3 regions of the Lysinibacillus sp. ACHW1.5 genome follow, and region 3 is predicted to be linked to each of the others. Evidence: a T-box and tRNA genes for the amino acid it is inferred to sense, from the RefSeq annotation. Region 3 holds a T-box; the other regions hold tRNA genes.
The links. A T-box is a leader RNA that pairs with one kind of tRNA and senses whether it is charged. The one in region 3 lies ahead of tyrS (tyrosine--tRNA ligase), so its partner is inferred to be a tRNA-Tyr.
Positions count from the first base shown of each region.

Region 1: it has a tRNA-Tyr gene. The T-box ahead of tyrS (tyrosine--tRNA ligase) is inferred to sense a tRNA for this amino acid. The anticodon was not compared.
Region 2: it has a tRNA-Tyr gene. The T-box ahead of tyrS (tyrosine--tRNA ligase) is inferred to sense a tRNA for this amino acid. The anticodon was not compared.

Region 1 is NZ_CP091777.1:252,311-262,566, forward strand. It holds gene L6W14_RS01175 (SLC13 family permease) at 1-79, shown strand, start outside; rRNA gene L6W14_RS01180 (16S ribosomal RNA) at 472-2,023, shown strand; rRNA gene L6W14_RS01185 (23S ribosomal RNA) at 2,204-5,131, shown strand; rRNA gene rrf (5S ribosomal RNA) at 5,199-5,314, shown strand; tRNA gene L6W14_RS01195 (tRNA-Val) at 5,326-5,401, shown strand; tRNA gene L6W14_RS01200 (tRNA-Asp) at 5,406-5,481, shown strand; tRNA gene L6W14_RS01205 (tRNA-Thr) at 5,490-5,565, shown strand; tRNA gene L6W14_RS01210 (tRNA-Tyr) at 5,573-5,656, shown strand; tRNA gene L6W14_RS01215 (tRNA-Trp) at 5,661-5,734, shown strand; tRNA gene L6W14_RS01220 (tRNA-His) at 5,783-5,858, shown strand; tRNA gene L6W14_RS01225 (tRNA-Gln) at 5,868-5,942, shown strand; tRNA gene L6W14_RS01230 (tRNA-Lys) at 5,956-6,028, shown strand; tRNA gene L6W14_RS01235 (tRNA-Arg) at 6,047-6,123, shown strand; tRNA gene L6W14_RS01240 (tRNA-Pro) at 6,139-6,215, shown strand; tRNA gene L6W14_RS01245 (tRNA-Ala) at 6,231-6,306, shown strand; tRNA gene L6W14_RS01250 (tRNA-Ser) at 6,320-6,412, shown strand; tRNA gene L6W14_RS01255 (tRNA-Phe) at 6,419-6,494, shown strand; tRNA gene L6W14_RS01260 (tRNA-Gly) at 6,500-6,573, shown strand; tRNA gene L6W14_RS01265 (tRNA-Ile) at 6,578-6,651, shown strand; tRNA gene L6W14_RS01270 (tRNA-Asn) at 6,659-6,735, shown strand; tRNA gene L6W14_RS01275 (tRNA-Glu) at 6,737-6,808, shown strand; gene L6W14_RS01280 (nitric oxide synthase oxygenase) at 7,378-8,424, shown strand; gene L6W14_RS01285 (hypothetical protein) at 8,476-9,006, shown strand; gene L6W14_RS01290 (CynX/NimT family MFS transporter) at 9,074-10,256, opposite strand, start outside.
Region 2 is NZ_CP091777.1:3,835,901-3,846,156, reverse strand. It holds gene bcp (thioredoxin-dependent thiol peroxidase) at 9-485, shown strand; gene L6W14_RS19385 (D-2-hydroxyacid dehydrogenase) at 482-1,426, shown strand; gene perR (peroxide-responsive transcriptional repressor PerR) at 1,547-1,990, shown strand; gene L6W14_RS19375 (YgzB family protein) at 2,013-2,366, opposite strand; gene L6W14_RS19370 (nucleotidyltransferase-like protein) at 2,516-3,403, shown strand; rRNA gene L6W14_RS19365 (16S ribosomal RNA) at 3,750-5,301, shown strand; rRNA gene L6W14_RS19360 (23S ribosomal RNA) at 5,482-8,409, shown strand; rRNA gene rrf (5S ribosomal RNA) at 8,521-8,636, shown strand; tRNA gene L6W14_RS19350 (tRNA-Asn) at 8,653-8,729, shown strand; tRNA gene L6W14_RS19345 (tRNA-Ser) at 8,735-8,826, shown strand; tRNA gene L6W14_RS19340 (tRNA-Glu) at 8,851-8,925, shown strand; tRNA gene L6W14_RS19335 (tRNA-Val) at 8,941-9,016, shown strand; tRNA gene L6W14_RS19330 (tRNA-Met) at 9,043-9,117, shown strand; tRNA gene L6W14_RS19325 (tRNA-Asp) at 9,121-9,196, shown strand; tRNA gene L6W14_RS19320 (tRNA-Phe) at 9,212-9,284, shown strand; tRNA gene L6W14_RS19315 (tRNA-Thr) at 9,297-9,372, shown strand; tRNA gene L6W14_RS19310 (tRNA-Tyr) at 9,382-9,465, shown strand; tRNA gene L6W14_RS19305 (tRNA-Trp) at 9,479-9,552, shown strand; tRNA gene L6W14_RS19300 (tRNA-His) at 9,565-9,640, shown strand; tRNA gene L6W14_RS19295 (tRNA-His) at 9,676-9,751, shown strand; tRNA gene L6W14_RS19290 (tRNA-Gln) at 9,756-9,830, shown strand; tRNA gene L6W14_RS19285 (tRNA-Gly) at 9,836-9,910, shown strand; tRNA gene L6W14_RS19280 (tRNA-Cys) at 9,919-9,992, shown strand; tRNA gene L6W14_RS19275 (tRNA-Leu) at 10,040-10,120, shown strand.
Region 3 is NZ_CP091777.1:2,907,197-2,917,452, reverse strand. It holds gene trpE (anthranilate synthase component I) at 21-1,406, shown strand; gene L6W14_RS14575 (anthranilate synthase component II) at 1,403-1,975, shown strand; gene L6W14_RS14570 (hypothetical protein) at 2,022-2,504, opposite strand; gene L6W14_RS14565 (hypothetical protein) at 2,508-2,960, opposite strand; gene rpmG (50S ribosomal protein L33) at 3,111-3,260, shown strand; gene L6W14_RS14555 (5-formyltetrahydrofolate cyclo-ligase) at 3,373-3,966, shown strand; gene L6W14_RS14550 (YqgQ family protein) at 3,959-4,168, shown strand; gene L6W14_RS14545 (LTA synthase family protein) at 4,449-6,344, shown strand; T-box leader at 6,601-6,842, shown strand; gene tyrS (tyrosine--tRNA ligase) at 6,984-8,198, shown strand; gene L6W14_RS14535 (DUF2759 domain-containing protein) at 8,254-8,433, opposite strand; gene L6W14_RS14530 (MBL fold metallo-hydrolase) at 8,603-9,247, shown strand; gene L6W14_RS14525 (DUF2626 family protein) at 9,323-9,565, opposite strand; gene L6W14_RS14520 (helix-turn-helix transcriptional regulator) at 9,683-10,256, opposite strand, start outside.

The sequences.
Region 1 (10,256 bases), 1.9 Mb from region 3:
CGTAAGAATAGGGGTTCCGTTACAGCTTGTTATGTTTATTGTGATGATGATAGCCATCCCGTTCTTTTTCCCATTTTAAAAACTCGGTTTCTTTACCGAGTTTTTTGTTTTTTTAAAGATCTATTATTTTTTTGTAGGAAATTATGATAAAATTATTTTCTAGTTCATGGTCTAATATTGAACTAGCTTGTGAATAGATTTTATAGTTATTAATATAGGAAGTTTTACTTTGGTAATAAAAATAATAAAGTTTTTTATTAAAAAGTGTTGACCTTTTAAAAATAAGGGTGTAGTATTATACAAGTCGCCAGGGTGACACGCTAAAATAAAGCAAAACATGAACCTTGAAAACTGAACAAGCAAAACGTAATCAATAAAGTTTTAAGTAACTAGCTTCGGTTAGTGAACAAAACAAAAATTTTGGACATCAAACATGATGCCAGCAAAACAATTTGAGCTAATCAAATTTCTTTTATGGAGAGTTTGATCCTGGCTCAGGACGAACGCTGGCGGCGTGCCTAATACATGCAAGTCGAGCGAACAGAAAAGGAGCTTGCTCCTTTGACGTTAGCGGCGGACGGGTGAGTAACACGTGGGCAACCTACCCTATAGTTTGGGATAACTCCGGGAAACCGGGGCTAATACCGAATAATCTCTTTTACTTCATGGTGAAAGACTGAAAGACGGTTTCGGCTGTCGCTATAGGATGGGCCCGCGGCGCATTAGCTAGTTGGTGAGGTAACGGCTCACCAAGGCGACGATGCGTAGCCGACCTGAGAGGGTGATCGGCCACACTGGGACTGAGACACGGCCCAGACTCCTACGGGAGGCAGCAGTAGGGAATCTTCCACAATGGGCGAAAGCCTGATGGAGCAACGCCGCGTGAGTGAAGAAGGTTTTCGGATCGTAAAACTCTGTTGTAAGGGAAGAACAAGTACAGTAGTAACTGGCTGTACCTTGACGGTACCTTATTAGAAAGCCACGGCTAACTACGTGCCAGCAGCCGCGGTAATACGTAGGTGGCAAGCGTTGTCCGGAATTATTGGGCGTAAAGCGCGCGCAGGCGGTCCTTTAAGTCTGATGTGAAAGCCCACGGCTCAACCGTGGAGGGTCATTGGAAACTGGGGGACTTGAGTGCAGAAGAGGAAAGTGGAATTCCAAGTGTAGCGGTGAAATGCGTAGAGATTTGGAGGAACACCAGTGGCGAAGGCGACTTTCTGGTCTGTAACTGACGCTGAGGCGCGAAAGCGTGGGGAGCAAACAGGATTAGATACCCTGGTAGTCCACGCCGTAAACGATGAGTGCTAAGTGTTAGGGGGTTTCCGCCCCTTAGTGCTGCAGCTAACGCATTAAGCACTCCGCCTGGGGAGTACGGTCGCAAGACTGAAACTCAAAGGAATTGACGGGGGCCCGCACAAGCGGTGGAGCATGTGGTTTAATTCGAAGCAACGCGAAGAACCTTACCAGGTCTTGACATCCCGTTGACCACTGTAGAGATATAGTTTCCCCTTCGGGGGCAACGGTGACAGGTGGTGCATGGTTGTCGTCAGCTCGTGTCGTGAGATGTTGGGTTAAGTCCCGCAACGAGCGCAACCCTTGATCTTAGTTGCCATCATTTAGTTGGGCACTCTAAGGTGACTGCCGGTGACAAACCGGAGGAAGGTGGGGATGACGTCAAATCATCATGCCCCTTATGACCTGGGCTACACACGTGCTACAATGGACGATACAAACGGTTGCCAACTCGCGAGAGGGAGCTAATCCGATAAAGTCGTTCTCAGTTCGGATTGTAGGCTGCAACTCGCCTACATGAAGCCGGAATCGCTAGTAATCGCGGATCAGCATGCCGCGGTGAATACGTTCCCGGGCCTTGTACACACCGCCCGTCACACCACGAGAGTTTGTAACACCCGAAGTCGGTGAGGTAACCTTTTGGAGCCAGCCGCCGAAGGTGGGATAGATGATTGGGGTGAAGTCGTAACAAGGTAGCCGTATCGGAAGGTGCGGCTGGATCACCTCCTTTCTAAGGATTATTTCGGAATACAAACTTTTGGTTTGTAAGATTACGTTTTGCGTTCAGTTTTGAAGGTTCATTCTTCTGAATGAAACACTTCAAAACTTGTTCTTTGAAAACTGGATAAAACGACATTGAAATTGTAACAAACACATTTATTTTTTAAGTTTTTTATAGGCTTAATAACTTGGTTAAGTTATTAAGGGCGCACGGCGAATGCCTTGGCACTAGGAGCCGAAGAAGGACGGCACTAACACCGATATGCTTCGGGGAGCTGTAAGTGAGCTTTGATCCGGAGATTTCCGAATGGGGGAACCCACTACGTTTAATCGCGTAGTATCTTGACGTGAATACATAGCGTCTTGAAGGCAGACCCAGGGAACTGAAACATCTAAGTACCTGGAGGAAGAGAAAGAAAAATCGATTCCCTGAGTAGCGGCGAGCGAAACGGGAAGAGCCCAAACCAAGAGGCTTGCCTCTTGGGGTTGTAGGACACTCTATACGGAGTTACAAAAGAGCGAGTTAGATGAAGCGACTTGGAAAGGTCCGCCAGAGCAGGTAAAAGCCCTGTAGTCGAAAGTTCGTTCTCTCCTGAGTGGATCCTGAGTACGGCGGAACACGTGAAATTCCGTCGGAATCCGGGAGGACCATCTCCCAAGGCTAAATACTACCTAGTGACCGATAGTGAACCAGTACCGTGAGGGAAAGGTGAAAAGCACCCCGGAAGGGGAGTGAAAGAGATCCTGAAACCGTGTGCCTACAAGTAGTTAGAGCCCGTTAATGGGTGATAGCGTGCCTTTTGTAGAATGAACCGGCGAGTTACGATTACGTGCAAGGTTAAGCTTTAGAAGGCGGAGCCGCAGCGAAAGCGAGTCTGAATAGGGCGAAGTAGTACGTGGTCGTAGACCCGAAACCAGGTGATCTACCCATGTCCAGGGTGAAGGTGAGGTAACACTTACTGGAGGCCCGAACCCACGCACGTTGAAAAGTGCGGGGATGAGGTGTGGGTAGCGGAGAAATTCCAATCGAACTTGGAGATAGCTGGTTCTCTCCGAAATAGCTTTAGGGCTAGCCTCGTGATGAGAATACTGGAGGTAGAGCACTGTTTGGACTAGGGGGCCATCCCGGTTTACCGAATTCAGACAAACTCCGAATGCCAGATATTTATACACGGGAGTCAGACTGCGAGTGATAAGATCCGTAGTCAAAAGGGAAACAGCCCAGACCACCAGCTAAGGTCCCAAAGTAATCGTTAAGTGGAAAAGGATGTGGCGTTGCACAGACAACCAGGATGTTGGCTTAGAAGCAGCCATCATTTAAAGAGTGCGTAATAGCTCACTGGTCGAGTGACGCTGCGCCGAAAATGTATCGGGGCTAAACGATTCACCGAAGCTGTGGATTGACATCTACGATGTCAGTGGTAGGAGAGCGTTCTAAGTGCGTTGAAGTCAGATCGGAAGGACTGGTGGAGCGCTTAGAAGTGAGAATGCCGGTATGAGTAGCGAAAGACGGGTGAGAATCCCGTCCACCGTATGACTAAGGTTTCCTGAGGAAGGCTCGTCCGCTCAGGGTTAGTCGGGACCTAAGCCGAGGCCGATAGGCGTAGGCGATGGACAACAGGTTGATATTCCTGTACCACCTCCTCACCGTTTGAGAAATGGGGGGACGCAGTAGGATAGGGTAAGCGCGCCGTTGGTTGTGCGCGTCCAAGCAGTAAGGCGTGTGTGTAGGCAAATCCGCACACTGTAACGTTGAGCTGTGATGGCGAGTCCGTATGGACGAAGTTCCTGATTTCACACTGCCAAGAAAAGCCTCTATCGAGGTGAGAGGTGCCCGTACCGCAAACCGACACAGGTAGTCGAGGAGAGAATCCTAAGGTGTGCGAGAGAACTCTCGTTAAGGAACTCGGCAAAATGACCCCGTAACTTCGGGAGAAGGGGTGCTCTTGAGCGTGCAAGCGCATGAGAGCCGCAGTGAATAGGCCCAGGCGACTGTTTAGCAAAAACACAGGTCTCTGCAAAACCGTAAGGTGACGTATAGGGGCTGACGCCTGCCCGGTGCTGGAAGGTTAAGAGGAGTGGTTAGCGCAAGCGAAGCTGCGAATTGAAGCCCCAGTAAACGGCGGCCGTAACTATAACGGTCCTAAGGTAGCGAAATTCCTTGTCGGGTAAGTTCCGACCCGCACGAAAGGCGTAACGATCTGGGCACTGTCTCAACGAGAGACTCGGTGAAATTATAGTACCTGTGAAGATGCAGGTTACCCGCGACAGGACGGAAAGACCCCGTGGAGCTTTACTGTAGCCTGATATTGAATTTTGGTACAACTTGTACAGGATAGGTAGGAGCCAGAGATCTCGGAGCGCCAGCTTCGAAGGAGGCGTCGGTGGGATACTACCCTGGTTGTATTGAAATTCTAACCCATGCCCCTTAGCGGGGCAGGAGACAGTGTCAGGCGGACAGTTTGACTGGGGCGGTCGCCTCCTAAAAGGTAACGGAGGCGCCCAAAGGTTCCCTCAGAATGGTTGGAAATCATTCGTAGAGTGTAAAGGCACAAGGGAGCTTGACTGCGAGACCTACAAGTCGAGCAGGGTCGAAAGACGGGCTTAGTGATCCGGTGGTTCCGCATGGAAGGGCCATCGCTCAACGGATAAAAGCTACCCCGGGGATAACAGGCTTATCTCCCCCAAGAGTCCACATCGACGGGGAGGTTTGGCACCTCGATGTCGGCTCATCGCATCCTGGGGCTGTAGTCGGTCCCAAGGGTTGGGCTGTTCGCCCATTAAAGCGGTACGCGAGCTGGGTTCAGAACGTCGTGAGACAGTTCGGTCCCTATCCGTCGTGGGCGTAGGAAATTTGAGAGGAGCTGTCCTTAGTACGAGAGGACCGGGATGGACACACCGCTGGTGTACCAGTTGTCTTGCCAAAGGCATCGCTGGGTAGCTATGTGTGGACGGGATAAGTGCTGAAAGCATCTAAGCATGAAGCCCCCCTCAAGATGAGATTTCCCATTACGCAAGTAAGTAAGATCCCTCAAAGACGATGAGGTAGATAGGTTCGAGGTGGAAGTATGGTGACACATGGAGCTGACGAATACTAATCGATCGAGGACTTAACCAAAAACGTTTGAAGCATTCAATGTATCGTTTATCTAGTTTTGAAAGAACAAGTCTTTCAGCTGAATAAGTGAAGTGATGATGGCAAAGAGGTCACACCCGTTCCCATACCGAACACGGAAGTTAAGCTCTTTAGCGCCGATGGTAGTTGGGGGCTTCCCCCTGTGAGAGTAGGACGTCGCTTCGCTTATTTTTTGTGGAGGATTAGCTCAGCTGGGAGAGCACCTGCCTTACAAGCAGGGGGTCGGCGGTTCGAGCCCGTCATCCTCCACCATTTTGGTCCCGTGGTGTAGCGGTTAACATGCCTGCCTGTCACGCAGGAGATCGCCGGTTCGATCCCGGTCGGGACCGCCATTATTATTGCCGGTGTAGCTCAGTTGGTAGAGCAACTGACTTGTAATCAGTAGGTCGTGGGTTCGACTCCTATCGCCGGCACCATTCCCTTGGAGGGGTAGCGAAGTGGCTAAACGCGGCGGACTGTAAATCCGCTCCTTAGGGTTCGGCGGTTCGAATCCGTCCCCCTCCACCATTTTAGGGGCATAGTTCAACGGTAGAATAGAGGTCTCCAAAACCTTTGGTGTGGGTTCGATTCCTACTGCCCCTGCCAGGTATTGAGGTACTCGTTCATAATACAGCTAATATAATCTATATAGTGGCGATTGTGGCGAAGTGGTTAACGCATCGGATTGTGGTTCCGACATTCGTGGGTTCGATTCCCATCAGTCGCCCCATTTTAAAATTGGGGTATAGCCAAGCGGTAAGGCAACGGATTTTGATTCCGTCATGCCTAGGTTCGAATCCTAGTACCCCAGCCATTTTTAATTTCACGAGCCATTAGCTCAGTTGGTAGAGCATCTGACTTTTAATCAGAGGGTCGAAGGTTCGAGTCCTTCATGGCTCATCATTTTTTAATTAACATGCGCCCGTAGCTCAATTGGATAGAGCGTCTGACTACGGATCAGAAGGTTATGGGTTCGACTCCTGTCGGGCGCGCCAATAAAATCATGTTTACGGAATGTAGCTCAGCTTGGTAGAGCACTTGGTTTGGGACCAAGGGGTCGTAGGTTCGAATCCTGTCATTCCGACCATCTTTCATGTTAAATGGGGCCTTAGCTCAGCTGGGAGAGCGCCTGCCTTGCACGCAGGAGGTCAGCGGTTCGATCCCGCTAGGCTCCACCATTGTAATATTTTTGGAGGTATACCCAAGTCTGGCTGAAGGGATCGGTCTTGAAAACCGACAGGCGGGTAACACCGCGCGGGGGTTCGAATCCCTCTACCTCCTCCATTTTTCGGGTCAGTAGCTCAGTTGGTAGAGCATTAGATTGAAGCTCTAAGTGTCGGCGGTTCGATTCCGTCCTGACCCACCATTATTGCGGGTGTAGTTTAATGGTAAAACCTCAGCCTTCCAAGCTGATGTCGTGAGTTCGATTCTCATCACCCGCTCCAAAATGGGCCTATAGCTCAGCTGGTTAGAGCGCACGCCTGATAAGCGTGAGGTCGATGGTTCGAGTCCATTTAGGCCCATCATTATTCCGAAGTAGCTCAGTTGGTAGTAGCACCTGACTGTTAATCAGGTTGTCGCAGGTTCGAGTCCTGCCTTCGGAGCCACGGCCCGTTGGTCAAGTGGTTAAGACACCGCCCTTTCACGGCGGTAACACGGGTTCGAATCCCGTACGGGTCATCAAGCATGTAGCACAGATGTGTGTTACATGCTTTTTTCTATTCTCCTTTTTGTTAATCGATAAAAGATAATGCAATAGCAGAAAAAGACCTATTGGCAAGGTGAAGGACTAAATTTCATTCCCCTAGCATCTTTCTATGGGCTTCCAATAAACCGCTTTACTTACCACGTACACTTCATGGTCAACATTTTTGTGAAGGCGCTTGACTTCTCTAGTATAGCGATACAGGCGCAATCCTGCCCAGAGAATTAGTGAAACTGGTTCTGCTCTATGCGAAAGCGAAGTACTAGCAGCAAGTAAGTAGCTCAGAGCGATTAGTCTTTCCATCATTTATAAAAATTCTATTGATTTCTTTGTTCTGCAATCCCCTGAAAAAGGCTACATGACTACTGTAGCCTTTTTATAATAATTAAAATCTTTCTCCCTTACATTCTCTTACGAAAAAGAGTCTATAGAGTAAATTTGAACAAACTATTTCATATATAAAATATGTATGTTTTTTCGATTACTATTTTCATGGTGCTTGTTGTTTTGTTCCTCTAATATGAGGATAAGTGGAGGAATCGATATGAATATACAGGAGATACAGCAATTTTTAAATCTATATCAGACAGAACAAAATGAATCAGAACTTTGGTTAAAGAATAGATTACAGGCAGTTAAGGATGCAGGTGAATATCATCCAACAACAGAGGAGCTAGTTTTTGGTGCACGGGTGGCATGGCGAAATAGCAATAAGTGTATTGGACGTCTGTTTTGGCAGTCACTGCATGTGGTAGATGCACGTGATGTTTTAGATGAAAAGGCTATTTTTCAAAAATTACTAGAACATATTGATTATGCGACAAATCATGGGAAAATTCGTCCAACTATAACAGTGTTTGCTTCAGATAGAGTACGGATTTGGAATCATCAACTAATTCGTTATGCAGGCTATGAAACAGATGCAGGCATTATTGGAGATTCACAGTCCATTAAATTTACAAAAGTGTGTGAGTCGTTAGGATGGAGAGGTAAAGGAACTGATTTTGATGTACTACCACTCGTTATACAGGTGGATAATCGTGCTCCTCAAATGTTTGTAATTCCTGAAGAAAATATAGTAGAGGTCTCAATCCGCCATCCAGAGTCAATCGATGTGGAGAAATTAGGAATGAAGTGGTATGCTGTACCCATTATTTCGAGTATGCGTTTTCAAATGGCTGGAATTGATTTTCAAGCAGCTCCATTTAACGGCTGGTATATGGGAACAGAGATTGGTGCACGAAATTTAGCAGATCATGATCGTTATAATATGTTACCTGCCATTGCAGACATTTTTAATCTTGATACAACCAAACATGCGTCTCTTTGGCGTGATCGTGCTTTAGTAGAACTTAATATTGCTGTTCTTCACTCATTTAAAGAAGATGGTGTGAGCATTGTTGATCATCATACAGCAGCTCAGCAGTTTAAATTGTTTGAGGAGGCAGAAAAATCAACAGGAAGAGAAGTGACAGGCAACTGGACATGGTTAATCCCACCACTTTCCCCTGCCACAACGCATATATTCCATAAACCCTATGTAAATATTTATCATACACCAAATTATTTTTATCAAAAACCATGCTATTAGTGTAAAGGAATTGTTTACTTTCAATACTTTTGATGAGAGAGGGCGCTTACTATGTTAAATCAGCAAATTCCCAATATCCCATGGAGACAATTGACGACACCTTATGGTAGAGGTACAGCCATTCCTAAGCTGATAGAACAGGAGCAATACACACAACTAGCTGAATTAATTGAACATCAAGGTACACTGTGGCAGGTGACACCATGGGTTTTGCTTGTCCTGCTAAAAAAGCTTACTAGTAAAAAATTAGAGGTTGTCTCATTACAAGAGGTACAGTTATATTTAGCTGTGGCACATGCTATTACCAAGGATTATCTCGAGCCAGTCAATACTGTTAAAAATATGCAGGAGCTATTAGACGTCAACTATTTGTGGATAGAAAATGAGGATAATGATGAACAGGAGTGGGAGAAAGAAACGCCAAAGGGCTATGAGGAGCAAGCTTTTGTAGGCTATTACTATTATAGTTATAGGCTTTTACAAGAGGCTGTTCCTATTTTTTCTACTATAACAGCTCGTAATAATGAAGCATCAGAATGCCTTGCTGAATTGCTAACATTACTCCAGCAACCCGACAATTAAGTAATGTGTAAACACTATATAGAAATAGAGCAGATGGAGGAATCTAATCCACCTGCTTTATTTAATTTTAATGCACATATTCATCCTTAGAGGCTCTCATTGAGCAAAAGAAGAGTAACATTGCTACAACGACAAAGAGCCATCCCGCAATATTCCAGCCGCCAAATAAATCATGCAAGTAGCCAAAAAGAATAGGACCAATTGCGGCAAATAAATAACCCAAAGATTGTGCAAAGCCTGATAAATCTGCTGCTTCAAATGCAGTACGAGTACGGAGAGTGAAGAACATCATTGCTAGGGCAAATGAAGAACCACCTGCTAACCCTAGAAGAACCATCCACAGTACCCCAAGACTTGTCCATTCCATGACAACCCCAACAAAGCCTACTAAATAGAAGGATGTAAACATCAATACAAGTGGGCGTTGAGAAGTCATTTTACCGGCAATAATAGGCACTGCTAAGGCCATTGGTACTTGTGAGAATTGCATGATTGAAAACATCCAGCCAGCTTTATCAGGGGCTAAACCTTGAGCAATATAGATCTCAGGTATCCAAGCTGCTGTTGTGTAGAATAATAAAGATTGTAAACCCATTGCCCCTGTGACAGCCCAAGTAACAGGTGATTTCCATAAAGGTGTACTGGTCTTTTTAGATGTAGTAACTGGTTCCGGTTTATTTGACTTTAGTTGAGGTATCCAAATTAAGATTGTAATGAGAACGAGTATGAGTGCAATGGAAAGTGCACCTTGCCAGCCTAACCATGAATTAGCTATCGGATAGCTAATACCAGCACCAAGGCCTGCAGTAAAATTCATGGACATGGTGAAAAAGGCCATTAATAAACCCACATGATAGGGAAATTTCAATTTCAATAATCCTGGAATTAGTACATTTCCAAAAGAAATGGCTACGCCAATTAACACAGTACCCAATAGAAGTAATTCTGTAGTACCAAGTGAACGTAGGACAATTCCTAAGGCCAAGAGAAAAGTTGATAAAAATAATGTTAGCTCAAGCCCTAGTTTGCGTGCTACAACTGGTGCAAATGGAGATATAACAGCAAAAGCCAGCAATGGTATCGTTGTTAGAAAGCCTGCCAATACATTAGATATTCCAAGATCTTCACGGATAAAGGATATAATTGGGCCAACAACAGTTAGTGGCATTCGTAATGTAGAGGCTATAAAGATAACTCCAAAGACTAAAAGTAAGGTTGTTCCTTTCCAGCTAATTTTTTTACTTGGAAAA
Region 2 (10,256 bases), 930 kb from region 3:
GAGATTATATGACATTACTAGAAGGACAAAAGGCGCCAGATTTTTCTCTATTGAACGAAAAGGGCGAGATGGTGCATTTAGCTGATTTTAAAGGAAAAAATGTTATTTTATACTTTTATCCAAAGGATATGACACCAGGTTGCACGACGGAGGCATGTGATTTTCGTGATAAGTTTGAAGACTTCAGTCATTTAAATGCTGTTGTTCTGGGTGTTAGCCCAGATAACGCAAGCAAGCATACAAAATTTATTGATAAGCATGGTTTGCCATTTTCATTATTAGTGGATGAGGACCATGCTATTGCTGAAGCATATGGTGTATGGGTTTTAAAGAAAATGTATGGACGTGAATATATGGGCATAGAGCGTTCAACGTTTTTAATTGATGCTGAGGGGAAGCTTGTAAAAGCTTGGCGCAAAGTTCGAGTGAAAAATCATATTGAAGATGTATATGCTTATTTAGCAGAACAGGAGGCAAAACAATGAGAATCTATTTTACATTTGAACCTAGACCAGATTTACGAGAACCATTAGTAGCAGAATTTCCGCAGCTTGAATTTATCTTTGAAAAGAGCTTATCAATTGAAGAGCTTCAACAAGCGGATGTATTAGTTACATATGGTGAAGATTTAACAGAAGAGAGTATTCAATCTGCGACTAAGCTAAAATGGATTTTTGTTGCATCAGCAGGTATAGAAAAAATGCCAGCTCAGGCTATTATTGAACGTGGAATTCTAGTTTCAAATGTTCGTGGCATTCATAAAACGCCTATGGCTGAATCCATGCTTGCTCATATTTTAGCCATTAAAAGAGCTTTGCCTTGGATGTATGAGCAGCAAAAGAAAAAAGAATGGTCGAAAAAAACACAACAAACGGAACTACGGGATAGTACGGCACTTATTTTAGGGCCAGGTGCCATTGGTTCGGAAGTTGGACGTTTATTGCAAGCTTTTGGTGTTACGACGATTGGCTGTAACCGCTCTGGTAAAGAAGCAGCCTATATGAATACGATGATTAGTTTTACCCAATTAAAAGAAGCTCTACCTCATGCAGATATCGTTATTTCTGTACTACCAAAAACAACAGAAACGACCCATTTATTAAAAGAAGAGCATTTTGTTGTGATGAAAAATAATGCGATCTTCATGAATTTTGGTCGAGGTAATTTAGTTGATGAAAAGGTACTCTTGCAAGCAATTGAAACCAAACAAATAGGACACGCAGTTTTAGATGTATTTGAAGAGGAGCCTCTGGCATCTGACAATCCATTATGGACATTACCAAATGTCATAGTATCACCTCATGTATCCAGTCATTCTTCTCGTTATGTTGAGCGTAGCTTAGAAATATTCAAGCCAAGCCTAACAAAATGGCTAAAGGGTGACAAGGATTTAGAAAATGTTATGGATTTATCGAGAGGCTATTAAGGAAAAAACATTGATTTATTGAGGATAGGCAATGTGTGATTGTTGACGAAGTAGTACGAATTGGATACACTATTTATAACAATTATAAATTAATAATACTTATGGAAGAGGTGCATGACGATGTCTGCAACGCATTTACAAGATGCACTGGACACGTTGAAAACAACTGGTGTACGTATTACTCCTCAGCGTCATGCTATTTTGGAATACCTAATTCAAACAATGGCACATCCTACTGCCGATGAAATTTATAAAGCTCTTGAGGGTAAGTTCCCTAATATGAGTGTAGCGACTGTTTATAACAACCTGCGTGTATTTCGTGAAGTAGGTCTTGTGAAAGAGCTAACTTACGGGGATGCTTCAAGTCGCTTTGATTTCGTGACAAACGATCATTACCATATGATTTGTGAATGCTGTGGTAAGATCGTCGATTTCCATTATCCTGGACTCGACGAAATAGAGCATTTTGCATCACAGGTAACAGGCTTTGATGTGCATTCGCATCGCTTAGAGATATACGGCACTTGTCCATCATGTAAAGTTGCTACTGCTAAAGTACAATAAAAATCCTAGCTCTTAAAAAGGGCTAGGATTTTTTTGTTTTATTATTATAGGATTGATCGAACTCTTTACCTTCTAGAGTAGGATCAAGTGTTAATGGCTCATTGCAGTACATGCACATATCTACTCGGCCTAAAACCTTTGTATGTTTATGGCAATTAGGACACTCTACCTGAATAGCTCTTGTTGACAGTAATCCGATCCACGCATATACAACTGTGCTACCGATAATACAAAGAACACCTAGTGACATGAAAATTAAAACTAATATCGGGCTGTTTTTAAAGAAAATGCCTCCGTACATGACAATAAAACCAAAAAAGATTAGTGCTAATGCGAATGAACGAATTTTATTAATTTTACTTTTATAAGGTTTCATATTTCATCTTGCCTCCCAATCTAAAATCTACTATAACATATAAGGGCAAAGTATTTTAGCTTTGAACTGAATGAAAGAAGGAATACTTTTAGAGTATGTCGAATTTTTAACGGAACAAAAGAACCTATATGAATAAAGGAGGGCTGAACATGGAGCAAGTACTGCGTCCAATATACCAAGAACGTGCGAGTCAGTCGAATACATTAGGCGTAATTTTAGTGGAAAAGCGTGAAGAACAAAGTAACGTTACAGATACATTTGATACGGTTTTACTTATTATCGTAAAAGAAGCAGAGCAACCAGTCTTTTCAAAACATTACTTATATGAAGGAAATAAAATCGCTCTACATACTGTTACGGAGAAAATAATTCGAAAATGGTTACTCATCGGTTCAAATAGAAAGGTTGTTGATTGGATATTCTTCGGTAGAGTATTATTTGATCGGAATGAATTTCTGCATAAACTAAAAATAGAATTGCAGGAATTTCCGTATAGTGGTCGTAAAATTAAAACAGGTATTCAATTTTCAAAGTTAATTCGCCGCTATTTGGAGGGGAAAGAATACTTCGATAAAGGAAGTTACTTGGATGCTTATAATCACGTTGTGGATTCCCTACATCATCTAGGCCGCCTTTCTATTATCGATAGTGGCCTGTATCCTGAAGTAACTGTTTGGGCACAGGTGAAAAAAATTGAGCCAGCCATCTATAAGTTGTATGAAGAGCTAGTGACAAGTAATGAGCCAATAGAAAAGCGCTTAGAATTGTTGTTTTTAGCAAGTGAGTTTTTAATCCACTCTCGTACACGAGATGGGGCACAACATATATTAGAAGTCATGCAAACAAAAGAAATGTGGACTATCCAGGAATTACATGATCATCATGAGCTCGTGAACTACTCCGTGGATTTAGAAGTGTTTGTTGAGTATCTAGTGGATAAAGGCTATATTCAAATTGAACCCATTGCAGCGAAAAATGATAGGATATTTCACCGTCATTACAAGGTAAATAAAGATGCTCTAGAAATGGGGCAATGACTGTAGTATGCTTGTAATCGAGGTATATAAAAAATACCTCGATATTTTTTTAGAAAAGTAGTTGACGAATAATATCTTAGTATTGTATTATATTAATTGTCGCTAAGACATAAACGAATAACTCAGAAAAACACAAACAACTTTTTAAAAAAGTTGTTGACATGTTTTGAATGAAATGTTAATATAAAGAAGTCGCTGAAAAACGACTTAAACAATGAACCTTGAAAACTGAACAAGCAAAACGTAATCAATAAAGTTTTAAGTAGCTAGTTTCGCTAGTGAACGAAACACAATTTTGGACATCAAACATGATGCCAGCAAAACAATTTGAGCTAATCAAATTTCTTTTATGGAGAGTTTGATCCTGGCTCAGGACGAACGCTGGCGGCGTGCCTAATACATGCAAGTCGAGCGAACAGAAAAGGAGCTTGCTCCTTTGACGTTAGCGGCGGACGGGTGAGTAACACGTGGGCAACCTACCCTATAGTTTGGGATAACTCCGGGAAACCGGGGCTAATACCGAATAATCTCTTTTGCTTCATGGCAAGGGACTGAAAGACGGTTTCGGCTGTCGCTATAGGATGGGCCCGCGGCGCATTAGCTAGTTGGTGAGGTAACGGCTCACCAAGGCGACGATGCGTAGCCGACCTGAGAGGGTGATCGGCCACACTGGGACTGAGACACGGCCCAGACTCCTACGGGAGGCAGCAGTAGGGAATCTTCCACAATGGGCGAAAGCCTGATGGAGCAACGCCGCGTGAGTGAAGAAGGTTTTCGGATCGTAAAACTCTGTTGTAAGGGAAGAACAAGTACAGTAGTAACTGGCTGTACCTTGACGGTACCTTATTAGAAAGCCACGGCTAACTACGTGCCAGCAGCCGCGGTAATACGTAGGTGGCAAGCGTTGTCCGGAATTATTGGGCGTAAAGCGCGCGCAGGCGGTCCTTTAAGTCTGATGTGAAAGCCCACGGCTCAACCGTGGAGGGTCATTGGAAACTGGGGGACTTGAGTGCAGAAGAGGAAAGTGGAATTCCAAGTGTAGCGGTGAAATGCGTAGAGATTTGGAGGAACACCAGTGGCGAAGGCGACTTTCTGGTCTGTAACTGACGCTGAGGCGCGAAAGCGTGGGGAGCAAACAGGATTAGATACCCTGGTAGTCCACGCCGTAAACGATGAGTGCTAAGTGTTAGGGGGTTTCCGCCCCTTAGTGCTGCAGCTAACGCATTAAGCACTCCGCCTGGGGAGTACGGTCGCAAGACTGAAACTCAAAGGAATTGACGGGGGCCCGCACAAGCGGTGGAGCATGTGGTTTAATTCGAAGCAACGCGAAGAACCTTACCAGGTCTTGACATCCCGTTGACCACTGTAGAGATATAGTTTCCCCTTCGGGGGCAACGGTGACAGGTGGTGCATGGTTGTCGTCAGCTCGTGTCGTGAGATGTTGGGTTAAGTCCCGCAACGAGCGCAACCCTTGATCTTAGTTGCCATCATTTAGTTGGGCACTCTAAGGTGACTGCCGGTGACAAACCGGAGGAAGGTGGGGATGACGTCAAATCATCATGCCCCTTATGACCTGGGCTACACACGTGCTACAATGGACGATACAAACGGTTGCCAACTCGCGAGAGGGAGCTAATCCGATAAAGTCGTTCTCAGTTCGGATTGTAGGCTGCAACTCGCCTACATGAAGCCGGAATCGCTAGTAATCGCGGATCAGCATGCCGCGGTGAATACGTTCCCGGGCCTTGTACACACCGCCCGTCACACCACGAGAGTTTGTAACACCCGAAGTCGGTGAGGTAACCTTTTGGAGCCAGCCGCCGAAGGTGGGATAGATGATTGGGGTGAAGTCGTAACAAGGTAGCCGTATCGGAAGGTGCGGCTGGATCACCTCCTTTCTAAGGATTATTTCGGAATACAAACCTTGGGTTTGTAAGATTACGTTTTGCGTTCAGTTTTGAAGGTTCATTCTTCTGAATGAAACACTTCAAAACTTGTTCTTTGAAAACTGGATAAAACGACATTGAAATTGTAACAAACACATTTATTTTTTAAGTTTTTTATAGGCTTAATAACTTGGTTAAGTTATTAAGGGCGCACGGCGAATGCCTTGGCACTAGGAGCCGAAGAAGGACGGCACTAACACCGATATGCTTCGGGGAGCTGTAAGTGAGCTTTGATCCGGAGATTTCCGAATGGGGGAACCCACTACGTTTAATCGCGTAGTATCTTGACGTGAATACATAGCGTCTTGAAGGCAGACCCAGGGAACTGAAACATCTAAGTACCTGGAGGAAGAGAAAGAAAAATCGATTCCCTGAGTAGCGGCGAGCGAAACGGGAAGAGCCCAAACCAAGAGGCTTGCCTCTTGGGGTTGTAGGACACTCTATACGGAGTTACAAAAGAGCGAGTTAGATGAAGCGACTTGGAAAGGTCCGCCAGAGCAGGTAAAAGCCCTGTAGTCGAAAGTTCGTTCTCTCCTGAGTGGATCCTGAGTACGGCGGAACACGTGAAATTCCGTCGGAATCCGGGAGGACCATCTCCCAAGGCTAAATACTACCTAGTGACCGATAGTGAACCAGTACCGTGAGGGAAAGGTGAAAAGCACCCCGGAAGGGGAGTGAAAGAGATCCTGAAACCGTGTGCCTACAAGTAGTTAGAGCCCGTTAATGGGTGATAGCGTGCCTTTTGTAGAATGAACCGGCGAGTTACGATTACGTGCAAGGTTAAGCTTTAGAAGGCGGAGCCGCAGCGAAAGCGAGTCTGAATAGGGCGAAGTAGTACGTGGTCGTAGACCCGAAACCAGGTGATCTACCCATGTCCAGGGTGAAGGTGAGGTAACACTTACTGGAGGCCCGAACCCACGCACGTTGAAAAGTGCGGGGATGAGGTGTGGGTAGCGGAGAAATTCCAATCGAACTTGGAGATAGCTGGTTCTCTCCGAAATAGCTTTAGGGCTAGCCTCGTGATGAGAATACTGGAGGTAGAGCACTGTTTGGACTAGGGGGCCATCCCGGTTTACCGAATTCAGACAAACTCCGAATGCCAGATATTTATACACGGGAGTCAGACTGCGAGTGATAAGATCCGTAGTCAAAAGGGAAACAGCCCAGACCACCAGCTAAGGTCCCAAAGTAATCGTTAAGTGGAAAAGGATGTGGCGTTGCACAGACAACCAGGATGTTGGCTTAGAAGCAGCCATCATTTAAAGAGTGCGTAATAGCTCACTGGTCGAGTGACGCTGCGCCGAAAATGTATCGGGGCTAAACGATTCACCGAAGCTGTGGATTGACATCTACGATGTCAGTGGTAGGAGAGCGTTCTAAGTGCGTTGAAGTCAGATCGGAAGGACTGGTGGAGCGCTTAGAAGTGAGAATGCCGGTATGAGTAGCGAAAGACGGGTGAGAATCCCGTCCACCGTATGACTAAGGTTTCCTGAGGAAGGCTCGTCCGCTCAGGGTTAGTCGGGACCTAAGCCGAGGCCGATAGGCGTAGGCGATGGACAACAGGTTGATATTCCTGTACCACCTCCTCACCGTTTGAGAAATGGGGGGACGCAGTAGGATAGGGTAAGCGCGCCGTTGGTTGTGCGCGTCCAAGCAGTAAGGCGTGTGTGTAGGCAAATCCGCACACTGTAACGTTGAGCTGTGATGGCGAGTCCGTATGGACGAAGTTCCTGATTTCACACTGCCAAGAAAAGCCTCTATCGAGGTGAGAGGTGCCCGTACCGCAAACCGACACAGGTAGTCGAGGAGAGAATCCTAAGGTGTGCGAGAGAACTCTCGTTAAGGAACTCGGCAAAATGACCCCGTAACTTCGGGAGAAGGGGTGCTCTTGAGCGTGCAAGCGCATGAGAGCCGCAGTGAATAGGCCCAGGCGACTGTTTAGCAAAAACACAGGTCTCTGCAAAACCGTAAGGTGACGTATAGGGGCTGACGCCTGCCCGGTGCTGGAAGGTTAAGAGGAGTGGTTAGCGCAAGCGAAGCTGCGAATTGAAGCCCCAGTAAACGGCGGCCGTAACTATAACGGTCCTAAGGTAGCGAAATTCCTTGTCGGGTAAGTTCCGACCCGCACGAAAGGCGTAACGATCTGGGCACTGTCTCAACGAGAGACTCGGTGAAATTATAGTACCTGTGAAGATGCAGGTTACCCGCGACAGGACGGAAAGACCCCGTGGAGCTTTACTGTAGCCTGATATTGAATTTTGGTACAACTTGTACAGGATAGGTAGGAGCCAGAGATCTCGGAGCGCCAGCTTCGAAGGAGGCGTCGGTGGGATACTACCCTGGTTGTATTGAAATTCTAACCCATGCCCCTTAGCGGGGCAGGAGACAGTGTCAGGCGGACAGTTTGACTGGGGCGGTCGCCTCCTAAAAGGTAACGGAGGCGCCCAAAGGTTCCCTCAGAATGGTTGGAAATCATTCGTAGAGTGTAAAGGCACAAGGGAGCTTGACTGCGAGACCTACAAGTCGAGCAGGGTCGAAAGACGGGCTTAGTGATCCGGTGGTTCCGCATGGAAGGGCCATCGCTCAACGGATAAAAGCTACCCCGGGGATAACAGGCTTATCTCCCCCAAGAGTCCACATCGACGGGGAGGTTTGGCACCTCGATGTCGGCTCATCGCATCCTGGGGCTGTAGTCGGTCCCAAGGGTTGGGCTGTTCGCCCATTAAAGCGGTACGCGAGCTGGGTTCAGAACGTCGTGAGACAGTTCGGTCCCTATCCGTCGTGGGCGTAGGAAATTTGAGAGGAGCTGTCCTTAGTACGAGAGGACCGGGATGGACACACCGCTGGTGTACCAGTTGTCTTGCCAAAGGCATCGCTGGGTAGCTATGTGTGGACGGGATAAGTGCTGAAAGCATCTAAGCATGAAGCCCCCCTCAAGATGAGATTTCCCATTACGCAAGTAAGTAAGATCCCTCAAAGACGATGAGGTAGATAGGTTCGAGGTGGAAGTGTGGTGACACATGGAGCTGACGAATACTAATCGATCGAGGACTTAACCAAAAACGTTTGAAACATTCAATGTGCCGTTTATCCAGTTTTGAAAGAGCAAATCTTTCTAAAAAGAGAGCTTCTAGATACACCAATAATCCGTGTATGGAAGGTCGATAATAGTCTAGTGATGATGGCAAAGAGGTCACACCCGTTCCCATACCGAACACGGAAGTTAAGCTCTTTAGCGCCGATGGTAGTTGGGGGCTTCCCCCTGTGAGAGTAGGACGTCGCTAGGCTATATACTAAAATTATTCCGAAGTAGCTCAGTTGGTAGTAGCACCTGACTGTTAATCAGGTTGTCGCAGGTTCGAGTCCTGCCTTCGGAGCCATTCTTGGAGAGTTGTCCGAGTGGCCGAAGGAGCACGATTGGAAATCGTGTAGGCGGTTAACACTGTCTCAAGGGTTCAAATCCCTTACTCTCCGCCAGCACTTTGATGTGTTCCAAACGATGGCCCCTTGGTCAAGTGGTTAAGACACCGCCCTTTCACGGCGGTAACACGGGTTCGAATCCCGTAGGGGTCACCATTTCAATACCCAGATGGAGGATTAGCTCAGCTGGGAGAGCATCTGCCTTACAAGCAGAGGGTCGGCGGTTCGAGCCCGTCATCCTCCACCATTATTTTTACAACATTATAGTATTATCGCGGGGTGGAGCAGTGGTAGCTCGTCGGGCTCATAACCCGAAGGTCGTTGGTTCAAATCCAGCCCCCGCAACCAAATGGTCCCGTGGTGTAGCGGTTAACATGCCTGCCTGTCACGCAGGAGATCGCCGGTTCGATCCCGGTCGGGACCGCCATTTATTTTAAAATATGGGTCAGTAGCTCAGTTGGTAGAGCATTAGATTGAAGCTCTAAGTGTCGGCGGTTCGATTCCGTCCTGACCCATCCTGTTTTTTTGCCGGTTTAGCTCAGCAGGTAGAGCAACTGACTTGTAATCAGTAGGTCGTGGGTTCGATTCCTATAGCCGGCACCAGATTTTCCCGGAGGGGTAGCGAAGTGGCTAAACGCGGCGGACTGTAAATCCGCTCCTTAGGGTTCGGCGGTTCGAATCCGTCCCCCTCCACCAGTTTTATTTTTTTAGGGGCATAGTTCAACGGTAGAATAGAGGTCTCCAAAACCTTTGGTGTGGGTTCGATTCCTACTGCCCCTGCCAATTAATTTTATGGCGATTGTGGCGAAGTGGTTAACGCACCGGATTGTGGTTCCGGCATTCGTGGGTTCGATTCCCATCAGTCGCCCCATCTCATATAAAATTAATAAACATCATAATACAATGGCGATTGTGGCGAAGTGGTTAACGCACCGGATTGTGGTTCCGGCATTCGTGGGTTCGATTCCCATCAGTCGCCCCATTGTTGGGGTATAGCCAAGCGGTAAGGCAACGGATTTTGATTCCGTCATGCCTAGGTTCGAATCCTAGTACCCCAGCCATTTTTGCGGAAGTAGTTCAGTGGTAGAACACCACCTTGCCAAGGTGGGGGTCGCGAGTTCGAACCTCGTCTTCCGCTCCAAGTATGACGGCGGCATAGCCAAGTGGTAAGGCACGGGTCTGCAACACCCTTATCACCGGTTCAAATCCGGTTGCCGCCTCCATATTTCAACTGTTAATCGGTTTATCCGATTTTTTTTATCTCCATTATGCCGGTGTGGCGGAATTGGCAGACGCGCACGACTCAAAATCGTGTTCCTTTGGAGTGTCGGTTCGACCCCGACCACCGGTATCTTTAGTTTAATATACGTTACGATTAAAAAATTAAGAGAGCTCATAAACCTTGATATGACAGGTTTATGAGCTTTTTACATTTCCTGAGAATACGATATAAAACGATAAGAAATGATTTTGTTTTACACAAATTT
Region 3 (10,256 bases):
TTAGAGAAGGAGAGAAGAGTATGACAGTTGAGCTTAGAAAGTATGCTATGAAAGTATTACAGGGGGATATGATGACCCCGATCTCTGTGTATCAATCACTGAAAGGGCAGCATAAAATGTTGTTCGAATCCTCAGCGAAACATGAGGAAAGTGGGCGATATTCCTTTATCGCCATCAATCCAGTGGCTGAACTAAAAGGAAACAATGAAGAATTCGTGTTTTCAAAAGGAGCAGAAAATGACAAGGCTAGGGGCAATGTGCTTGATCGATTAAAAGAACTAATACCCTTTCATGAAGAAAGCTATCCTTTTGCTTTCTTTGGAGGAGCGATAGGTGTCTTTGGCTATGAAACAGCATTTTACACAGAAAAAATAGGGGACTATTTACAGGATGATTTAGCTATGCCTGATGTTCATGTTTTTTTCTATGATACATTTATTGTTTTTGATCATCTAACACAGGAAATTACACTAGCTTCGATTGATCTATTTCAGGATGGGCGTTCATTAGAGGAGATGGAAGCTGCTATTACAACGATGGAGCAACAGCTTTGTGCAGGTACGACCTTTGAGGCATTAAAGGTGGATGAGCTACAGTTTAAGCCTATGATTTCAAAGGAACGATTTGTTGCTTTGGTGGAACGTGCTAAGCAGCATATTTTGAGAGGTGATATTTTCCAAATTGTGTTATCGCAACGTTTTTCTGCGCCGTTTACAGGTTCGCCATTTTCGCTCTATCGTCAATTGCGCACGTCTAACCCGTCACCCTATATGTTTTATATGGATTATGGTGACTATGTTATTTTAGGAACATCTCCTGAAAGTCTTGTAAAGGTAAAAAATCGAAAAGTGACAACCAACCCAATAGCAGGTACAAAGCCGCGTGGCATGACAATAGAACAGGATGAAGCAATCGCAAATGCGCTATTAGAGGATAGCAAGGAAATAGCTGAACACCGTATGTTAGTGGATTTAGGTCGCAATGATCTTGGTCGTATTGCAAAAGTCGGTTCCGTCAAGCTAACTAAATATATGAAAATAGAGCGCTATAAATATGTGATGCATATGGTATCTGAGGTGATTGCCGAATTGCGAGATGACCTCCATGTTCTGGATGTACTTCGTGCTTGTTTACCTGCTGGCACAGTGTCAGGGGCGCCAAAAATTCGGGCCATGCAACTGATTAATGAATTAGAACCAGTAAAGCGTGGGGTATATGCGGGAGCAGTAGGCTACATTTCGACAACTGGTGATATGGACTTGGCCCTCGCGATTCGCACGATGCTCATTAAGGATCAAAAGGCACATGTACAGGCAGGAGCAGGTATTGTTTATGATTCGATTCCATTGTCAGAATATGAAGAAACACTGAATAAGGCACGTGCCCTATTGGAGGTAAAAAAATGATTTTAATAATAGATAACTACGATTCTTTTACCTATAATTTATTTCAACAAATCAGTATGCTTGGAAAAAGCGTCAAGGTTGTACGAAATGATGCCATTACTATAGAAGAAATTCAAAAACTATCGCCAGAAGCCATCATTTTATCACCAGGGCCAGGAACGCCAAATGAAGCAGGGATAACGATAGAGGTCATCAAGGAACTCTATCAAAAATTCCCTATTTTAGGTATTTGTCTTGGGCACCAATCGATAGGGCTGGCTTTTGGCGCAAATATTGTGCAGGCCAAAAACATTATGCACGGAAAGCTGTCCCCATTACAATACGAGCAAACGGGTTTATTTGCCAAATTAGATGGAGATATCGAGGTTATGCGCTATCATTCACTTATTATTGAAGAACAAACTTTACACATGGATTTTAAGATACTCGCAACAGCGGGGGATGACGGAGAGATTATGGCCATCCAACATAAAGAATATCCTCTTTATGGGCTGCAGTTTCATCCCGAATCAATTGGCACAAAAGAAGGCAGTATGATGATGCAAGCCTTTCTAGAAAGTTTAGCGTAATAAAAAAGCTGTCGCCTCATATCTGAATGGGCGACAGCTTTTTATGTTATTGTTTCTTGCCTGTAATTAAATTAGCTATTTCTTCTAAAGTCATGGAAGAATTGACCTCATAGGAGCCGATTTGTAAGCTTCTAGCATATTTAGGGTTAGCGAGTAGTAACTCCATTTCAACACTATTGGTAATAATGCCACCGTCTTCAAGTTTTTGTGCCACACTATACGGTGTGATACCACTATAGATTTGCAGAGACATCGTTGTAACATCTGTATCCGCTTCTTCATCAGCTTGTTCAGATGCATCTGTTGTCGAAGTTTTTTCAGTCGTATGTACTTGCTTTAATTGATCCTTTAACGAGGCAATTTCTTGATTGGCCTTACTTAATTTGTTTTGTAGTTCTTTTACCTGTTGTTGATTGGAAAATTCCTTGGTAGGAAGACCAATATTTACATCGAAGTGGTTTGCGAGTGCAAGCAATGCCCCAACAAGAAAAATGGCTATACCAAATGCGCGAATGGCAGACATATTCATCAATCAACGCCCCCCGTTTGCAATCACTTGCCGAACTTGCTCTTCTGTTAAATTTGAGCGAATACTAATATCTGCTATAGAAAGACCCTGTTTATTTAATTCAAGTACCTGACTAATAATAATTTGATGAATCGGTTTTGCTTGTGCTGTTGTTTGTCCAACTTTTGCCCCCTGTGCAGCCTGTTGAACAGCCTGCATGACTTGATGCACTTTAGAATCTTGGCCTTTTGGAGGGATACTTGATTTTGATTTCACTTGGAACTCAGGCTCTAGTAAAAGTTCTTCCTCCACAATCTTTAGACGACGCTTTAAATTATTCGTTTCTTGGAAGATGGAGATAGATAATTCTTCGACATCTTGTTCGATTTTTTTCGAGCTATTTTTGAAAAAGAACGAAACGATGATCAGAAAAATGCCGATACTCATTAATACGATGGATAAATCCAATAGCTTCACCTCAATGTAGTATGTAATTATAAGATATTTTACCATATGCAAACTTAATATGAAATGAAGGTAGATTTTTTTTCAGTTTATGTTATAATAGGTTAGTCGTATAAATCATGCTCAAATTTAAATTCTTGATATAGAGTGGGAGGGTTAATGATGCGCGTAAATATTACTTTAGCTTGCACAGATTGCGGCGAACGTAACTACATTTCTAAAAAGAACAAGCGTAACAATCCAGAGCGTCTTGAACTTAAAAAATATTGCTCTCGCGAGAAGAAATACACTCTTCACCGTGAAACTAAGTAATCGCTCATTAAGCCAAAACCACAAGTGGTTTTGGCTTTCTACATTTTATCACATCATTCAATGTAACAATTCCAGGAGGATATGAAGTTTTACGATATAGGAGGTAGCCTAGATGGATAAAACAACTTTACGAAACACGGTACGCCAAGCTCTTGCAACTATGACGGATGAGGACTATCATCGTCAATCATTAGCTGTTTTAAAAAAGGTGCTACAGGAACCATATATAATAGAAGCAAATACAATTGGCATGACCATTTCAAATAAGCCAGAAGTCGACACAATTCTTATAATTGAGGAATTATGGAAACTAGGTAAAAAGGTCGCAGTTCCTAAATGTCACCCGAAAACAAGAGAAATGTCGTTTTTTGCCATTGAATCATTTGCACAGCTTGAAACTGTATATATGCATTTGCGTGAGCCCATTCCAGCAAAAAGTGAGTTTGTTGACGCAAATGAGATGGATATCATTGTTGTACCAGGCGTTGTTTTTGATCCATACGGTTATCGAATCGGCTATGGCGGTGGTTATTATGACCGCTATGTATTAAACTATAAGAAGGGTAAGCTGATGTCGCTGCTCTTTGATGAGCAAATCATTGATTGTGTTCCTACTGAAGCACATGATTGCCCAGTAGATATCATTGTGACGCCCACAAAACGTATTGACTGTGTTGCACAACGAGGAGCGAACGAAAATGGATAAAATGCTAGATATTTATGAACTCTTGAAAACATATGGTACCTATATTTATACACGTGATCCTATTGGCGATTTAATGCTGATGGAGGATGAAATACGTGAGCTCTATAAAGCGAATGTACTAGACATAAAAGATTATCAGATGGCCCTACTGCTTATTCGACAAGAAACAACAAGACTTCGTATGGAAGAGCATAAAAAGTAATGTTTGAAATATAATGTAATTGGGTATTGTAAAATTAATGTAACATGTATGTAATATTCTTAAAAACAGTGGGTTTCCGCTGTTTTTATGTTTTTATGAAACTTTTTACAATGCAAAACGTATATATAGATATCTGGTGCATAGAAAGAGCAGGGTGAAAAAATTTTCCACAAGATATGTGTTGATTATCTGTTAAAAAAGGATTAAGATATATTTTGTTTCCGTAACAAAATGTAAAAAATTATTATTTTTTTGTAAGGAAGTAGGGAGGATGTTAGGAATGAAATCAATAAAGTGGCCTAAACATTCATTTATGATACTAGCAATTATAGCAACTTGGATCAAAACGGTCATTGTTTACCACACAAGCTTTGAAATGAAAATTGAAAATGCAATGCAACAGTTTATTTTATTTATTAATCCATTAAGCTTCTTGCTATTTACGTATGGTTTATCACTATTCTTTAAATCAGCAAAAGCTAGAAATCGTTATTTGATTACGGTCAGCGTTATTTTGTCCATTGTTTTATACGGAAATGTAGCGTTCTATCGATTCTACAATGATTTTATTACGCTACCAGTATTATTCCAAACAAGTAACTTTAGTGACTTAGGAACATCAGTAGCAGCCATTGTTGAGCCTTGGGATGTATTATATTTCGTTGATGTCGTGATCTTAATCTTAGCGAATAAATTTTTACCAAAAATGAAAGATGCATTTAAAGTGAATATTGAATTCCGTCGTGCATTCTTTGTGCTTGCAATAGCAATGACATTCTTAAATTTAGGATTAGCAGAAACTGAGCGTCCACAATTACTAACACGTAGTTTTGACCGCGAATTATTAGTAAAAAACATTGGTACGTACAATTACCACTTGTATGACATTTATATTCAATCTAAATCATCTGCACAACGTGCGTTAGCTGATGGTAGTGAACTAGTAGAAGTGAACAACTATATACGTTCTAATCAGGCTGCTGTAAATCCAGAGATGTTTGGGAAATATAAAGGTCGTAACCTGATTGTGGTATCGATGGAGTCATTACAAAACTTTGTCATTAATAATGACATGAATGGTCATGAAATTACGCCATTCTTAAACTCTTTAACAAAGGATAAAGATACGTATTATTTCAGTAACTTCTATCACCAAACAGGTTTAGGAAAAACATCTGACTCGGAGTTTATTGTTGAAAACTCATTGTTTGGTTTAGGTCGAGGTGCTGTATTCTTCACGCATGGTGGAAATACGTATAATTCAATGGCTGAACGCCTTGGAGAAAATGGATACTTTACAAATGTCATGCACCCTAATAATAAATCATTCTGGAATCGTGACATGATGTATCAATCGTTAAAAATTAATAAATTCTACGATATAGATTCATATACTGTGGAAGAGGGGCAAGCTGTAAACTGGGGAATGAAAGATGTTCCATTCTTAGAGCAATCAGCTGCTTTAATGAAAGATATGCCTCAGCCATTCTACTCTAGACTGATTACTTTAACGAACCATTATCCATTTACATTGGATCCAGAAGATATTATGATTCCTGAATATGATTCAAATTCAGGTACATTAAATCGTTACTTCCAAACAGTACGTTACATGGATGAGGCTTTAAAAGACTTCTTCCAACAGTTAAAAGATCAAGGTGTCTATGATAATTCTATTATTGTGATGTATGGGGATCACTATGGTATTTCTGAGAACCATAATAAAGCAATGGCGCAATATTTAGGAAAAGATCAAATTACACCAATGGATAATGCAATGCTTCAAGAAGTACCTTTATTCATCCATATCCCAGGAGCTGGCGATGGAAAAGAAATGGCTGAGATTTCAGGACAAATGGATTTACGTCCAACGATCTTACACCTTCTTGGCGTTGAAACGTCAAAAGATATGCAAATGGGTGCAGATTTATTCTCTCCAGAGCATGAGGACTTTGTAGTCTTCCGTGATGGACGTTTTATTACAGATAAATACGTCTATGCTGGTGAAGCTTGCTATGACAAAGCAACTGGCGAAGAAATAGATGGTGAGCCATGTCAGTCTTATGCTGATCGTGCTACAATGGAGCTAGAAAATTCTGATGCCATCATTAATGGAGACTTACTTCGCTTCTATGACGAAAAAACAGGTAATTTAAAGCAGGATTCAGTTAAATAATCAAAGAGAGATCTCGTATAGGGGATCTCTCTTTTTATATTGCTGATAAAAAGGAATGAGTCTCAAGCATCCATTCATAAAATTTTTGTGAAGCCTATGCTAACGAAAACATCTTTCGCAATGTTTTACAACACTATGCAACGTGAATACACTTTATTGAACATTTCTTTTTATTGACAAATAGCAAGATACGATTATAATAAGTGTAAATATCTGCATAACGAAGATTTGTTTTTCGCATTTCGGAGTATAAGAGTGAAAGGCATCGAAAAGAACGAGTAACTTTAATGGAACTGACAGAGAGTAGCCGGTTGTTGAGAGGCGCAAGGGGATATTAAAGTGAATACATCTTGGAGCTGCGTACCGAAACTATAGTAGGCTACGACGGGGTTGCATCCGTAATCATTGCAAAAGTATCGCTATGGCTGTACTTGTTGAGGAGAGCTATGTGAATAGCTCTCGAAAAAAGGTGGTAACACGTTTATCTACGTCCTTTAGGAATTTCCTAAAGGCGTTTTTTTTATGCCTTCTAAGCCAAAACGTGTAAAGTGATTAAGGCCTTGTCAACAAAATCGGTACCCCATATACTCTTATAGAACTTGCAATATTAATATTTAATATTACAAGGAGATGTTTCGTATGTTTTTTACACCAAAGGAGCAAATAGCGATTATCAAGAAAGGTGCTAGCAAGATTGTTGATGAACAGGATTTACTTAAAAAATTAGAGCGATCGTATAAAGAACAGCGACCTTTAACGATTAAGCTAGGGCTCGATCCGTCCGCACCAGATATTCATTTAGGTCATGCGGTTGTTCTACGGAAAATCAAGCAAATGCAAGATTTAGGCCATCATGCAGTGATTGTTATCGGTGATTTTACAGGACGAATTGGCGATCCTACAGGTAAAGCTAAGGGGCGAACAGCCTTAAATGACGATATAGTGAAGAAAAACGCCCAAACTTATTGTGAGCAAATTTTTAAAGTACTAGATCCGAACAAGACAACGGTTCGTTTTAATAGTGAATGGTTAGCGAAGCTGTCCTTTGAAGAAGTCATCAAGCTAGCAGCCACAACATCTGTTGCTCGACTTCTAGAGCGCGAAGATTTTCAGAAACGTTACCAACAGCACATCCCAATTGGTATACATGAGTTTTTCTACCCGCTTATGCAAGCATATGATTCAGTAGAACTTGAGGCAGATATAGAGTTAGGTGGAACGGATCAGACGTTCAATATTTTAATGGGACGCACCTTACAAAAGCATCGAGGATTAGAAAAACAAATTGCTATTTTTATGCCCTTACTAGAGGGGTTAGATGGTATTGAAAAAATGAGTAAGAGTTTAGGTAATTATATTGGCATCAATGAAGCACCTGAGATTATGTTTAAAAAGGTGATGGAAGTACCAGATACTTTAATTATCAAATATTTCGAATTAGCAACAGATGAGCATCCACTACACGTACAGGCTATTCAAGATAGACTACAAAAGGGAGAGAATCCCCGCGATTTGAAATTCCTATTAGCAGAAATTATAACGGCTTTATACCATGGATCTACAGCAGTGGAGGAAGCAAAAGCTTATTTTGAAGCAGCATTTCAAAAAAAGGAAATACCGAAAAACATTCCTATACTGCTCTTAGAAATTGATAAGGAAAGAATCGTGGATATCATTCCACAACTAGTGGCAATGGGTTTTATTCAAAGTAAGAGTGAGTTTTTGAGGGTAATCAAGCAAAAAGGAGTATCCTTGAATGGAGAAAAAATGGCGATGGATGACATATCACAAGTATTAATGAATAATGATGTTCTACAAATCGGCAAGAAGCGGTTTCTTCAATTCAATAAGTAATAATAGACAAAAAAAGAGCAATCTCCGAAGAGACTGCTCTTTTTTTGTCTGAATTTTAGTGTAATTTTGGTGGGTAACCGCTGTGAACAATCGTCATGATGACGAACCATCCGAATACAGCAGCACTTAATAAGTTGAAAACAACGCTTAATAGGTTCTTTTCTTTAATTGCTTGGAATGTACCAAATACAGCTAAAATCGCTACTAGACCAAAAATAACCATTAATAAGTTCATTAAAAATAGACACTCCTTTCGACATCAGAAAATGAATGTCGCAAACAATATTCCTCCTTAATTGTAAACGTTCTACTTGTTTTTGTCGAGGACTAAAATACTGTAAACTATGAACATTTATCGTCAAATTGTGGCAAAGCCTGTATAATAGGAAGTTGAGGTGATAACTATGATGAACGTACGAAGTTATTCTCTTGGTCCCGTCCAAACGAATTGCTATATCGTATCGAATAAAGAAAAAGAATGTATCGTATTTGATCCAGGTGAAGAGGCGGAGCGTCTAATTAAAACAATCCGTAGCAACGGCTTAAAACCTCTTGCTATCTTTTTAACACATGCCCATTTTGATCATATAGGGGCAGTAGATGCAGTGCGTGAGGTATTTGACGTTCCTGTATGGATTCATGAAAAGGAAGTTAGTTGGCTAGCAGATCCAACGAAGAATGGCTCTAGTAAATATCCTGCATTACCAGATTATAGGGTAGCCGCACCAGCGCAAGATACAATCATCAAAAAAGAGCAGCAAATTGAAATAAGTAATTTTGTGTTTCAAGCTGTTTTTACACCTGGGCATTCACCGGGGAGTATTTCTTATATCTTTGAAAATGACGGTTTTGCCATCGTGGGAGATACGTTATTTGAACAAGGTGTAGGACGTACAGATCTATTAGGTGGATCAACCAAAATTTTATTGGAATCTATCCATCATAAACTGTTGACATTACCTGAGGATACTATTATCTATCCTGGACACGGTAATTATACAACGGTAGGTGCAGAAATGGAGACAAATCCTTTTTTAAATGGATTTTAAAATAGGGACAATAAACTGTTTTAGCACAGAAAAAAGCGTATCTCACCGAAAGTGAGATACGCGATTTTGTTTGTATTAATGACCGCCACCAGGTACGTGAATGAATGTTGTATAGTACGTGAAGCCAGCGAAGAATACAGTTAAATATGCTCCGAAAATGTACATGTACATACGTTCTGAAAGGTTTAAGAAGCCTAATAATAAGAATAAACCTGTATTACCTAAGAATAATAGCGATACCTCGTTCATACCTCCAAGGTAGAACATAACGGCAAAAATACCTGTCCAGAATGCCATAACTTTATACATATTATCCATGAAATTTCCCCTCCTTTTGCCCACGACACAATAATCTCTTACTCATTATAAATGATATGAAAGGTGTCTGTAAACTGGAACTTCTCCATGTTTGTGACAAACAAATGGATTTTTAATCTAGCTATCGATTTCTGTCACGTTTATTTCATATTTACATAAATCGCAATTATGTATCATACTTTCCATTTGCACAAATTCATTATTCGTAAACAATGCATCTAATTGACCTTTTAAATAGGATTCATGTAATGAACAAACAATTTCAGAATAGGCTGTCAGTTGCTCCTGGAATGGACAATTGAAAATGGAGAAGATAACTTTTTTTCCTTGCTCAGTTTGTTGAATTTGTGGAATATAGCCAATTAAAGCGGCATTGTCCGTTAATAGCTGAAGTTTTTCATCGAAGGAAAGAGAATTACTTACTGTCAATTCAGCACTCATATAATTTTTCATTTGCTGGTAGCCGTCTTGGTAGCTAATTTCCTGGCACTTTGTTAATGCAGATGGACCAAAGTCTTCAATTAATTGTATCGTCCATTTTAATAAACGATCTTCCTCGCGTCTTGGAAAAGTAAGAGATACGCCTTTTTCTGAAGCTTTATAAACACGTCCAGGTCTGCCACCTTTACCTGTTTTTACATAGTCAGCTGTAATAATATTTATTTCTGAAAGCTTCGTTAAATGAAGTCGA